Regions from separate parts of the Paraburkholderia sp. EG286B genome, predicted to be linked through region 3. Evidence: riboswitches for the same ligand, from Rfam matches in the RefSeq annotation. Region 3 holds a riboswitch; each other region holds the start of a gene.
The links. Region 3 has a riboswitch for cobalamin ahead of AB4Y42_RS30810 (porin). Riboswitches for the same ligand answer to the same signal wherever they lie in the genome.
Positions count from the first base shown of each region.

Region 1 (3,163 bases), on a different contig from region 3:
CGAGCGCGAAGTTCGAGAGCGTGGTGATCGCGAGATAGATGAGCGCCGCGATCACGAGGAAGAAGAACAGGTTGAAGGTGCTGCGGCCCGCGTCCTGGGCGGCCTTCACGACATCGGCGAGACCGATGATCGAGACGAGCGCCGTCGCCTTGACGAGCACCTGCCAGTTGTTGCCGATGCCGGGCAGCGCGAACCGCATCATCTGCGGAAAGAGGATGCGGGCGAACACGCGCGCCCCGCTCATGCCGTAGGCGTGGCCCGCTTCGAGCTGGCCGCGCGGCACCGCGAGAAACGCGCCGCGAAAGGTTTCGGTGAAGTACGCGCCATAAATGAAGCCGAGCGTGACGACGCCGGCCACGAACGGATCGATATCGATCTGCGCCATGCCGAGCGCGTCGGTGGCCTCGTTCACGCCGATCTGGATGCTGTAGAAGAGCAGCAGCATCAGCACGAGGTCGGGCACCGAGCGGATCAGCGTCGTGTAGGCGGTCGCCACGGCCGCGAGCGGCCGGTTGAACGAGAGCTTGGCTGCCGCGCCCGCCAGGCCGAGCAGGACAGCCACGCCGAGCGAGAGGAGCGAAAGTTCGATGGTCTGGATCGTGCCGGCGAGCAGCACCGGGCCAAAGCCGTAAAGGATCACGCGCGTCTCCGGAACAAAGTTGTTTTGTCGTTTCGGGCGGCCTCGCGCGGCACGTGGGCGCCGCCGAAACCGATGAACTGGCGCGGATCGTCTCAGTGCAAAATGGATTGCTCAAACTAGCGCGGCGCGGATATTGCAGTGCAGCATTGCCGCGCGACGCGTCGGCGCGTGCGGATCAGGCCCGCACAGCCGCGGGCGCGATGCTTTTGAAAGGCGGAAAAAAATGCCCCGGCACGCGAGGCGCGCGGGGCATTTACGCAAGTTTGGGGTCGCTTTTTCGATAGGCGCGCGGCGTGCGCGCCGCGACCCGGCGGAGCTTACGCGGCGCGCGTTTGCGTGCCGCGTGCGCTGCCCGCACGGGCGTTCGCGCCGAGCAGCTGTTCGGCGAGCGCGCCGAACAGCAGGCCGATCGTGGTCCAGAGAATGAGCTGCATGCCGATCGACACCGTGCGGAACTTCCACAGCAGCACGGCCGGGAACGCGGCGGGCACCTCGTTGATCGTCGGCAGCGCGAGCTGGACCGCGCCGATCACGACGACGAACAGCACGAGCGCCACGATCGAAGCGTTCCAGACGCCCAGACGCGGCACGAACGCGGCGCGCACCTTGAGCGATAACACCGACACGGCGATCGAGATCGCGATCATCAGGAAGAAGAGCCCGGTTCGATAGCCGATCGTCTCCGGGTCGCCGACCGAGGGCGGATTCGACGGATACTTGATGTTCGGCACCATGTAGATCGCGACGAACGCCGCGAGCGCGAGCCAGGCCGAGAGCGCGCGCGGCGAAAGACGCCCCGCGCGGCCATTCGCATACGCGAAGACGAGCGCAAAGAGCCCGCCGATCGACGCGCCATAGACCATCACGCCCGTGAAGAGACCGAAGCTCGCCTGGGTCTCGCGGCTGACGATTTCGGGCTCGGGCGCTTCGCCCTTCGCGGCGTCCGCTTTCTCCTCGAAGGAAATCGCCTGATCGACCTGGGGCTCGCCCGCGATCTTCGCGAAGCCGAACGTGAGGAGTCCCGCGGCGATGCCTGCGAGCATGCCGCGTACCAGCAACTTGCCAACCATGTTCAGCTCCCGGTCAGTGGCAGGGGAAGCCGAGCAGATGGCGGCCGTCGTGAACGAACTCGTGGACGTACATGCCCGGGAAGATCGCGGTGGCGCCCTGCTCGGCGCCCACGAAGTACAGGGCCAGCAGCAGCATGAGGCCGCCGAAGATCGCCCAGGGCAGGATCTCCCGCAGCGGAATGGGCGCCGGCGCGGCCGGTGCGTGCTGCAAGGGGAATGTGGTTTCGGACATGCTGACTTCTCCTGGGGTTACGCGCCCCGCTAGTCGTTGAAAGAGTGGTTCACGACGCGCAGGTCTGACTTCCGTTGCTTCGATGTTTTCGACGGCAACCAGTTACAGTGGCGCGACCGCGCCGGACTTGCACCGGCTTCCGCGTGTCGTGGAGCCTGTATTCTACGCGCTGCGGCGGCTGGCCGCGGCTCGAATGTCAGCCACAGAGTGGCGAAGCAAAAGGAGAAGCATGTCGACGACAGTCTGGCTGGTGAGCCATGCGGCCAATGCCGCGCTGCGCTCGGGCACGTTCCCGCACGAGCCTGACGTGCCTGTAGCGGGCGGTGACGCCGAAGCAGCGCTCGACGCGCGCGCACTCGAGGCGCTCGCCGCCTGGCGCGAGCGCTGGCACGTGCGGCTGGCCGGCGGTCATCGCCATGGCGAGGCGCCGTGCGCGCTCACGAGTCCCGCAGCGATCGCGCGCGCGAGCGCACGCGCGGCAGGCTTCGCGGGGGCAACGCCAGCTGACGCGCTCGCCGAAGCCGCCTTCGGCGCGTGGCAAGGCCGGCGCCTGACGGATCTCGCGCGGGAAGCGCCCGAAGCCCTTGCGGCCTGGACGCGCGATCCAGGCTTCAGGCCGCCAGACGGCGGCGACTCGTTCGACGATGTCCGCGCGCGCGTCGGCGCCTGGCTCGATGCGCTGCCCGAATCGGGACACACCCTGATCGCCTTCACGCACGCGAGCGTGATCCGGGCGGCGATTCTTCACGCGCTGGGCGCGCCGTCGTCGGGTTTTCGCTCGATCGAAATCGCGCCGCTTGCCGTGACGGCGCTGCGCCGCTCGGAGCACGGCTGGGTATGGCTCGCAGCGATGGACTGAGACAGGGACGGCATTCCTTGATCTGCGTCCATGCGCCGCGAAACTACACGTATCAACGCGTTGACACACACCTATCCGAGGCCTAGCATCGGGACTGTATCAACCACGTAGATACACCGCGATCAGGTATGGACATCAAGCTCAACACGTTATTGGCCAGGCGGCTGATTCAGTACGAGGACGAAATGGCGATACAAACCCTGAAGCGTTGGGGAAACAGCCTTGCGGTGCGCATTCCGGCCAGCCTTGCCAGCAAGCTGGCGTTGGCAGAGGGACAGGAAGTCGAGGTGGAAGTCGAAGATGGGTCGCTCACGGTTCGCCCGCATACGGCGATCCGGCGCTTCTCGCGCGAGCGCTATTTG
Region 1 is NZ_JBFRCF010000006.1:261,625-264,787, reverse strand. It holds gene AB4Y42_RS15360 (ABC transporter permease) at 1-640, opposite strand, end outside; gene AB4Y42_RS15355 (CbtA family protein) at 958-1,710, opposite strand; gene AB4Y42_RS15350 (CbtB-domain containing protein) at 1,724-1,942, opposite strand; cobalamin riboswitch at 1,982-2,127, opposite strand; gene AB4Y42_RS15345 (histidine phosphatase family protein) at 2,172-2,801, shown strand; gene AB4Y42_RS15340 (AbrB/MazE/SpoVT family DNA-binding domain-containing protein) at 2,930-3,163, shown strand, end outside.
Region 1: another riboswitch for cobalamin. It lies ahead of AB4Y42_RS15350 (CbtB-domain containing protein); the one in region 3 lies ahead of AB4Y42_RS30810 (porin).

Region 2 (3,163 bases), on a different contig from region 3:
GCGACGAGCCGGCCGAAGCCGCTTTGCGTATCGTCGCGCTGGTACAGGTCGTAGTGGTCGGGGGCGCTGGCGAGCAACGTGAACGGCGCGCAATGCGCGGCCGCGCAGGAGCGTTCGCAGCCGCTCAGGTGGGCTTCGGCGCCGGGCGGCAGCAGGGCGGCGAGGCGCTGGGCGTCGGCTTTCGTGTCTGCGCTGCTTTTCGCACATCCGGTCGAGCCCGTGCACGCGATGAGGCGGGCGAGCGGGTCGGCGCGCGAGACGATCAGGCCGAGCGCGTGCAGGCGTTCGAGCGCGGCGGGCATGGCGTGCGCGGGCACGTTCGGCAGCAGCACGCCTTGCCATGGCGTCACGCGCAGCGTCGCATCGCCCGAGTCTTCCGCGAGTGCGGCGAGTGCGCGCAGCGTTGGCGCGTCGATACGGCCGAGCGCGGGCTGCGCGCCCACGTAGCCGCTGCCGTCGGCGTGCAGCGCGTGCGCGCCGAGGCGCAAGCCGGCGGGGCTCGGCGCGCGGCGCCACGCGTGCAGCGTGGCGTCGTCACGCGTCAGCGCGCATTCGCCATGCTGTTGCGCGCGCTGCAGCAGCGCATCGAGCGAATGAGTGGCGAGGACGTCGCGCATGCGGGTGGCGTCCGCGTCCGCGAGATCGAGGAACGCATGCAACAGCGCGCGCATCGATGCGCAAACGTCTTCGGCCGCGAGCGTGCCGACTGGCTGCGCCGTGGGGCAACCTGCGAGCCCCAGCGCGAAGCGCACCGTTGCGCCATAAGGCAGCGCGGCGAGCCAGATGTCGTGCGGATGCTCGAGCATCGCCACACGCTCGCCGCCGTCCAGTTGCAGCGCGAACTTGGGCGAGAGCGCGGCGAGGCGTGGCTCGCGCTGCATCATGTCGATGAGCGCGGCGGCGAGTTCCGTCGTGTCGCACAACGCGTCAGGGTCGAGGCCCGCGAGCGGGCTCAGCATCACGTTGCGCAATTCGTCGGCGGCGCACGCGCGCTCGACCGGGCTCGCGGCGTCGATGCCGGCGGGGCCGAGGCCCGCGCCGATCAGCGCAGCGCTCAACGCCGCTTCCTCGCCCGCGAGCACGCCGCGAATCTGCACGTTCGCGCGATTGGTCAGTTCGAGCACGCCGCTCGCGTGCGTCGACGCTGCGTCGGCGAGGGCGCGCGCCCGCACGGCGCTCAGCATGCCGCCGGGCAGACGGATGCGGCACAGGCCGCCGTCGCGCGCCGCGACCACGCGCACGAGCCCCGGGCACGCCGAGGGGCGGAGCACGGCCAATGCGGCAGCGGGCGAGACGGGCTTCGTTTCGTGTTTCAAGGGAATACCGGGTAAGCATTGCGCGGCAACGGCAGCGATATCGGTACACCCCGCCCGATATGGGTTCGCGCGAACAGTCGGCCGGCAGGTCTCCTGGCTCACAGGTCGTCGACCGCATCGGCCTTCCCGGTAATACCAGTGGCTCAGGTGGATGCGGTCTCGCTGCTCACAGTCGCGAGGGCGGCCACAGCTTGCTGTGTTCCCTGATTGCGATCCGGAGTTAGCGCTTTAGCGCTGACTCTGGTCTCACGCAAAGTTGCCTTAACGGCGCCGGCGGACACGGTATTATGCCCGTTTTCGCGCGTGCTCCGCCCCATGATCGGGCTGCGGGCCCGTGGCGGCGTAGAGAAACAGGCAACAAAACAGGCAACGGCGGGAGAACGCATGCAGGGCAAGCAGGCATGGCTGACGGTGGTGGGCATCGGCGACGACGGCTACGCGGGGCTCGGGCGCGACGCGCGGCGCGCGCTGTTCGACGCGGCCATCGTGACGGGCGGCGAACGCCATCTCGCGATGCTGCCCCCACGCGTGCGTGCGCGGCGCGAGGCGTGGCCGCAGCCGTTCAGCGTGGAGGCGCTGCTCGCATACCGCGAGTCGAATGCGTCCGTATGCGTGCTCGCGAGCGGCGACCCCATGCTGTTCGGCGTGGGCGCGACGCTCGCGCGCCGCGTGCCGCCCGGTGAAATGCGCGTGCTGCCCGCGCCGTCGTCGCTCTCGCTCGCGGCGGCGCGCATGGGGTGGGCGTTGCAGGATACGGCGATGGTCTCGCTCGTCGGCCGTCCGCTCGATGCGCTGCGCCGCCATCTCTACGCGCGCTCGCGCGTGCTCGCGTTGAGCGCGGACGGCCGCACGCCCGCGGCGCTTGCCGCGCTGCTCGCCGAAGCGGGCTTCGCCGCCACGCGTCTTGCCGTGTTCGAGCATCTGGGCGGCCCGCTCGAACTCCGCATCGAGGGCCGCGCCGATGCGTGGCACGTCGAACAAGCCGCGGCGCTCAATCTCGTCGCATTCGAATGCGAAAGCGATAGTGCGCAGACGCCCGCGCGCGGCTGGACGCTCACGCCCGGCCTTCCCGACGACGCCTTTCGCCACGACGGTCAGATCACGAAGCGCGACGTGCGCGCGCTCACGCTCGCGCGTCTCGCGCCGACGCCCGGCGCGCTGCTGTGGGACGTGGGCGCGGGCAGCGGCTCGATCGGCATCGAGTGGATGCGCTCGCACGCCGCCTGCCGCGCGATCGCGATCGAGGCGCACGCCGAGCGTCAACGCTTCATCGAGCACAATCGGGCGGCGTTGGGCGTGCCGGCTTTGCAACTCGTCGCGGGCCGCGCGCCCGACGCGCTCGCAGGACTCGCCGCGCCCGACGCGGTCTTCATCGGCGGCGGCGTGACCGTACCCGGCGTGCTGGACGCATGCTGGGCGGCGCTCGCGAGCGGCGGGCGGCTCGTCGCGAACGCGGTGACGTTGCAGAGCGAAGCGGCACTAGTGGCATGGCGCGCACAGCACGGCGGCACGCTCACGCGCATCGGCATCGGCGAGGCGCAGCCGCTGGGCGGCTTCGACACCTGGCGTCAGGCGTTGCCCGTCACGCTTTACGAGGCGGTCAAGCCATGACGGCGCGCATCCTGCTGCTCGGCGGCACCGGCGATGCGCTGGCGATCGCGCGCACGCTCGGCCCGCAGCACGTGTACTCGCTCGCGGGCCTTGGCCGCGTGCCCGCCGATCTCGCCTGCGCGGTGCGAGTGGGCGGCTTTGGCGGGGCAGAAGGGCTCGCGCGCTTTCTCGCCGACGAAAACATCGCGCTCGTTTTCGACGCCACGCATCCCTATGCCGCGCAGATCAGCGCCAAC
Region 2 is NZ_JBFRCF010000009.1:254,167-257,329, reverse strand. It holds gene cobG (precorrin-3B synthase) at 1-1,316, opposite strand, end outside; cobalamin riboswitch at 1,382-1,570, opposite strand; gene cbiE (precorrin-6y C5,15-methyltransferase (decarboxylating) subunit CbiE) at 1,701-2,927, shown strand; gene AB4Y42_RS21355 (cobalt-precorrin-6A reductase) at 2,924-3,163, shown strand, end outside.
Region 2: another riboswitch for cobalamin. It lies ahead of cobG (precorrin-3B synthase); the one in region 3 lies ahead of AB4Y42_RS30810 (porin).

Region 3 (3,163 bases):
GAGACGGTGGTCTGGTTCGGCTGGTTCGACGCATGACGCGTGAAGAGCTGCACGACGCCGCCCACGGCATCCGCGCCGAACGAGGCGGCTGCGGGGCCCGAGATCACTTCGACGCGGTCGAACGAGGCGGTCGCCAGATCGGCCCATTCGGCCGTGCCCGTGGTGACGGAGCCAATGCGTATGCCGTCGATGAACACGGCCACCTGGTCGGCCGACGACCCGCGGATGCTCACCCCCGTGTACGACCCCGGCCCGCCGGTCTGCGAGACGGTGACGCCGGGCAGCGTGGCGAGCGCCTGCGCGATGCTGGGGTCGGCGGGGGAGACGCGGTCGAGGTCCTCGCGCGTGAGCACCTGGGTGCTTGCGTAGCGCTGGTCGAACGATTGCGGCAGATGCTGCGCGTCGCCCACGACGAGGATATTGGGCAGCGTGGTGCCGTCGCCGGCTTGCTGCTGTGTCTGGGTCGGCGATGCGTCGGCGGCCTGCGCGGTTTGCCACGCACAGGCGAGCGCGGCGGAAGTCAATACGAATTGGCGAAACTTCATGATGCGGTGGCTGGAAACAGCTCCTGAAAAACGGGCTGTCCGTGCAACGGGCGATCGCCGCGTGGGCGGTGCTTTTGCGCATTGGGGATCCCCGCCCGCTGCGGCTGCTGGACTCGGCTGATGGCAGGTCTCCTGGCTCGCGGGTCGACGTCCGTTGCCGGCCTTCCCGGTTTCCCAGTGGCACGCTCTGGCATGGACTCGCCGCTAACAGTTGCGGGGGCAGCCGCAGTCTTGCACTGCGTTCCCTTTTGATCCCGTCGCCGGGAACCATCAGCGCGCAAGGGTAATGGCCGCGCATTCGCCGCGTCAACCTTTGACGTGTGTCGTGTGGCGAAAACACCCGGTTTGGCCGCTCCCGCAACTTACGCTATCCTTGCAGCTGTTTTTCGCGCGTAGGCGCTGCACGAGCGAAACGCAGCAGGGAAGCCGGTGAGAATCCGGCGCGGTCGCGCCACTGTGACTGGCTGTCAATCGAGCCAGAAGTCAGACCCCGCTACGTTTATTTCACGACTCATTCCCGGGCGCGTAACCCAAGGAGCCGTCAATGCACACCCTCCCACCTTGGAAAAGCGGGCCAATCCGGCCACCACCACCGGCCCTGATGCGGCGTAGACCGCTCACGGGCCACCAGGCGTTCGCTGTTCAAAAGCACGCTGGATATTGACGGATTAACGACGACGTCGGGTCACCTCGCCGCAACAAGCGAGGGCTGACGGCGCTCGTCCATGCATTCTTTACTAGCACAAACAAGAAGACTCATGAACAAGCACATTCTGGCCGCCCTCGGCGGGGCGGCGTTGGCATTCACAGGCGCTGGCGCCTCGGCGCAGCAGGTCACGTTGTACGGTGAGATCGACGCTAGCGTCGACTATGTCAGCGACGTTGCGGGCCGCAGCCAGTATCGCGCAGGCTCGGGCCTGATCGACGGCAGTTTTTGGGGCCTGCAGGGCAGCGAGGATCTCGGCGGCGGCAACGCCGCGATCTTTCGCCTCGAGCGCGGTTTCTCGGTCACCTCCGGCGAAGCCTTCAACGACCATCCGTTCTATGTTGGTCTGCAATCCGAACGATTTGGCACGATCACGCTGGGCCGCCAGTACGACACGATGCACGACTACTTCGCCCCGTTCACGCTGACGGGTGGCGCGGCCGGCACGGCATTCGCGCATCCGTTCGACAACGACAACGCCAACAATTCCTGGCTCGCCTCGAATGCGGTGAAGTTCGCGAGCGCCACATACGGTGGTTTCAGCGCCGGCGCGATGTACGCGTTTTCGAACGCGGCGGGGCGCTTCGCGCAAAACCGCGCTTACGGCTTCGGCGCGCATTACGAGGGCGGCCCGTTCAGCGCCGGTGTGGCTTGGATGCACATCGACGGACGCGGCGCCTCTTCGGTGGGTGCGTACGACACGTCGGTGCTGCCGGGTGCGGGCCTCGTGCCGACCGAGGTCGCGGTGCAGCGCGAAGATACCATTGGCGCGGGCATGAGCTACGCGCTCGGCGACGTGACGCTCGGCGCGGCCTGGTCACGTTCCATTCATACGGGTGTGAGCGAGGCCGATGGCGGCGTGCCGCTCCCGTCGATCGCCTTCAGCAACTACGAAGTGAATGCGCTGTGGCAGGTGACGCCCGCGTTCTCGCTGGCGGGCATGTATGCCTATACGGGCGCGACCTCCGCACATTGGCATCAAGGTGCGCTGCAGGCCGACTATCAGCTGTCGAAACGCACGGACGTGTATACCGAGGCGGTCTATCAGCGCGCGTCGTCCGGTGCGTTTGCGATGATCAACACCTGCGACCCGTCGGGCGGCCGCAACCAGGTGCTCGTGGCGGCGGGCATCCGGCATCGCTTCTGATTCACACGCAAAACGGCCCCGAACCATCGCGATTCGGGGCCGCTTTGCTGAGTGACTACATCACGAAGCCGAGAGCTTCACCGAAACGCCGGTCGAAGAATAAACGGGCGTGGCCTTGAAACCATCCACCGTGACCGTTGCGAATTTCACCGATGCGCCGCTGCCGTCGATCACGTCGATCGAGTCGCCCGCTTTCGGCGTATAGCCGTTCACGAACTTCACATGCAGCGTGCCGCCCGCCACCGTGAGCTGGCCGCCCACGCGCAGGCGTCCGCCGCCGTTGCCGTCGATGTCGAGTTCGAGCGTCGTGCCGTTGAGCTGCGTGTACTTGCCCGCCACCGTCAACGGTGCGCTCGTCGCCACGGCCACGCCGCCGCCGGACCCAACGTACACGTCGCCGTTGCCGAAGGCCGTGGTCGACGCCGCCGCTCACCTGCGAGCCGCCCGTGTAGCTGTTGTTGCCCGCGAGCGTGAGTGTGCCGCTGCCCTGCAGCGTGAGCTTGCCCGAGCCGGCGATGTCGTTGCGCCAGGTGTCGGCGGCGTTGAAGCCACCCTGGGTCGCGTCCATGGCCACGATCACGTTGCCGCTGAACGCGCCATAATCGGTGCGTTGTCCACGAAGCCGGGGTCGGCAGGCGGCGCGGGAATGGCGGCAGTGGTGGCGGGATCGCTATTGCCGCCTCCGCAGGCGGTCAGCGCGGCAACGCTGGTAAGCACTGCCAGGTAGACCGGCAGTGCAATTCGACGGCGTGATGCGGGCATGCT
Region 3 is NZ_JBFRCF010000017.1:83,840-87,002, forward strand. It holds gene AB4Y42_RS30805 (TonB-dependent receptor) at 1-545, opposite strand, end outside; cobalamin riboswitch at 650-832, opposite strand; cobalamin riboswitch at 923-1,057, shown strand; gene AB4Y42_RS30810 (porin) at 1,304-2,398, shown strand; partial or broken gene AB4Y42_RS30815 (autotransporter-associated beta strand repeat-containing protein) at 2,459-2,999, opposite strand; gene AB4Y42_RS30820 (hypothetical protein) at 2,975-3,160, opposite strand.

Region 4 (3,163 bases), on a different contig from region 3:
TTCGGGCAGTGCGATATGCATGGCGATGTCGCGAGAATTCAGGCCGTGATTGTCCTTCACCCAGTCTTCGCGATTGCCGCCGCTCAGGATCACCTGGAGCACAGGCGCGTCGCCGGCGAGCGCGATCGGTTCGGGGTCATCGAGCGATGAAGCCGCGAATGCCGTGGTATTCAGCACGAGCGAGACGTCGTGTTCGGCCGCCAGTTGGTCGAGCACGTCGCGGCTCAAGGCGTCCTTGAGCGACGTGATCGCAAGCGGCAGCGGGTTCAGGCCGCGCGCGAGCAGCGCGGCGATCAAGGCATCGAAAGCGGCGGTGTTCGCCGCCTGCAGATGCGCCTTGTAAAACAGCAGCGCGACGACCGGCGCGCCGGGTTGCCAGCGCGCGCGCCATTCGTCGATGGTCGCGACATCGCGCTGCGGGCAATAGAGTGCGGCGGCCGGCAGCGCGACGGGCGGCGCGGGCTCGCTGCCCCAGTCGAACGCGCGCCACGCGAGCGCACGCAGGAACGATTCGGCGTTGGCCGCGCCGCCTTCGCGCAGATAACGCCACAGCAAGCGGCAAAACTCGGGCTCGGCGCGGCTCTTGGCGATGAGATTGGGGTCTTCCTGCAAGTCGCCCGAAAACATCGCGAGCAGTTGTCCGCGACGCCCGGCGAGCGAGACGACCTGCTCGATCCCATAAGGCCAGTACGTTTCGCCGCCCAGATGATCGACCACCACCACGCGCGCGTGCTGCAAGACGTCTTCGACGTAGAAGTCCACCGACGCGGGCTGGCGCAGATACGTGACGTTCGCGAGCCGCACGCCCGGAAAACCGGCGGGCAGACGCGGCACCACGCTCGCCAGCAGCGCGAGCGTGGTGTCCGCCGAACTGAGCACGACGATCTCGGCGGGCTGCTGGTCGATCCGGATAACGCCTTGCGTGTCGTCGACGAAACCGCCCGGCGTGGTGCGCAGCAAATGCATGGAACAGCCTCGTCTAGCTCGGCGCGATCACTTCGCGGCCGCGGTCTGCAGGTTCGCCAATGCGGTATCGAAGGCCGCTTGCAGCGTCGCGCCATCGAGGTCTTCGCCGATCAGCACGAAACGGCTCGCGAGCGGCTGTGCCGCGCTTTCCTGCGCGTTCCAGCGGCGGTCGAAATAGCTGTCGAAGCGACGGCCCACGCCTTGAATCACGAGGCGCATGGGCGCGCCCGGCAACGCGGCAAAGCCCTTCACGCGATAGATCGTGTGCGCATCGACGAGTTGTTGCAGCGCCTCGATCACGCTTTCGCGCGAAGCGGCAGCGCCTGACACCACGACCGAATCGAACTCGTCATGGTGATGATCGGGATCGTCGGCGGAACCGTGATGGTCGTGCCGCAGATGAATGCTCTCCTCGGAGGCCGCCTCGAGCCCGAGCAGCGTATGCAGATCGAGCTTGCCGTGCTGCGCGCGCACGATCTTCACCTGCGGCGGCAGTTCTTCGCGCAGTTCGGCGATGAGCGCGTCCTGGTCCGCAACGTCCAGCAGATCGGTCTTGTTGAGAATGACGAGGTCGGCCGCCGAAAGCTGGTCTTCGAACAGCTCATGCAGCGGCGACTCGTGATCGAGGTTCGGGTCGGCGCGGCGCTGCGCGTCCACGGCCTGCGGATTTTCGGCGAACTGGCCGCTCGCGGCGGCGGGGCCGTCCACCATGGTCACGACCGCATCGACGGTGAACGCGTTGCGGATCGACGGCCAGTTGAACGCCTGCACGAGCGGCTTGGGCAGCGCGAGACCCGAGGTTTCGATCAGCACGTGATCGACATCGCCGCGGCGTTCGAGCAGTTTCTCCATCACGGGAAAGAACTCTTCCTGCACGGTGCAGCAAAGGCAGCCGTTTGCGAGTTCGTAGAGCTGGCCTTCGGTTTCGTTGCCGTCTTCGTCGCAGCCGATGCCGCAGCCACGCAGGATTTCGCCGTCGATGCCGAGTTCGCCGAATTCGTTGACGATGACCGCGACGCGCAGGCCGCCCGCGTGCTGAAGAATGTGACGCAGCAGCGTGGTTTTACCGCTGCCGAGAAAGCCCGTCACGATCGTGACCGGAATCTTGCGCATTTGCATGAAGTGCTCCTTCGGCGCCAGGCCGTATCGAGGGGCATGGTGCGTCGCGCCTGCCGTTCGTGCGGGTGCCGTGTTGCGCACACGCGCGTATCCATGGAGACGCTGTCACGCGCAACGATGCAACAACCTGCAGGGGACGAACGACCAGAAACGCACCCGGGCCTCGCCCGGCTGACGCATGAAAATCACGGACCCGGCACCGCATCCCCGCAGCGCGAATCCCACGTATCTGGCCGGTATCCGGACTGACGAAACACCGCTTCGCCTTCCCGCGCGAGCGGCCTTGCGGCCGGCTTGCACAGTGGCGTGGACTGCGTAAAGCATGGAAGCGGTTTGCGGCATTCGTGCGAACGCCGCGCTCGTTGTACCGTTGCGGGTGCAGTTCAGGTTGGCCATGCCCGAGGCGGGATGGCTCCCTGATTCCCGTTTAACTGCGCGTGCATTATGAATCGCGCGCGCGAGCACCAGAGTGCGTGCGAGTGTAGGCGCGGGGGGCCTGCGCGTCAAGGAAGGCGTGGGAAGCCGCAAAAGCGTGTGCTATCGTAGCGCGCATCCGGCGCCTGCTGGAACGCGACGCTTTTGCTCGTTTTGCCTCTGCGGTCACGCCTTCGATCGACGCTCTCGCCGTGAATCCTGCCGAACATCGCGCCTCGCGCGCAGCCTCATTCGAAGCCACGCCGGAGCCCGCGCAGCGCGTGCCGCCGCTTGCGCTCGGCATCGGCTGCCGGCGCGGCGTGACGCTCGCGCAGGTCGAAGCCGCAGTGCGCGCCGCGCTCGGCGCGTGGCCGCTCGACGGCGTAACGGCCGTGGCGACGCTCGACGCCAAAGCCGGCGAACCCGCCTTGCAAGCGTTTTGCGCGGCACACGCGCTGCCGCTGCAGACGTACACGCGGGAGCAGCTCGCCGCGACGCCGACACTGGCGCCGCCCTCCGCCGCCGCGCAGGCGCAGTTCGGTGTGGACGGCGTGTGCGAGCCCTGCGCGCGTCTCGCGGCGGGCGGCGCTCCGCTCGTGCGCGGCAAGCTGGCGCTCGACGGCGTGACGGTCGCAATCGCAGGCATTCTGCAAGATCACGAAAA
Region 4 is NZ_JBFRCF010000009.1:267,743-270,905, forward strand. It holds gene cobN (cobaltochelatase subunit CobN) at 1-966, opposite strand, end outside; gene cobW (cobalamin biosynthesis protein CobW) at 994-2,085, opposite strand; cobalamin riboswitch at 2,299-2,569, opposite strand; gene AB4Y42_RS21415 (cobalamin biosynthesis protein) at 2,712-3,163, shown strand, end outside.
Region 4: another riboswitch for cobalamin. It lies ahead of cobW (cobalamin biosynthesis protein CobW); the one in region 3 lies ahead of AB4Y42_RS30810 (porin).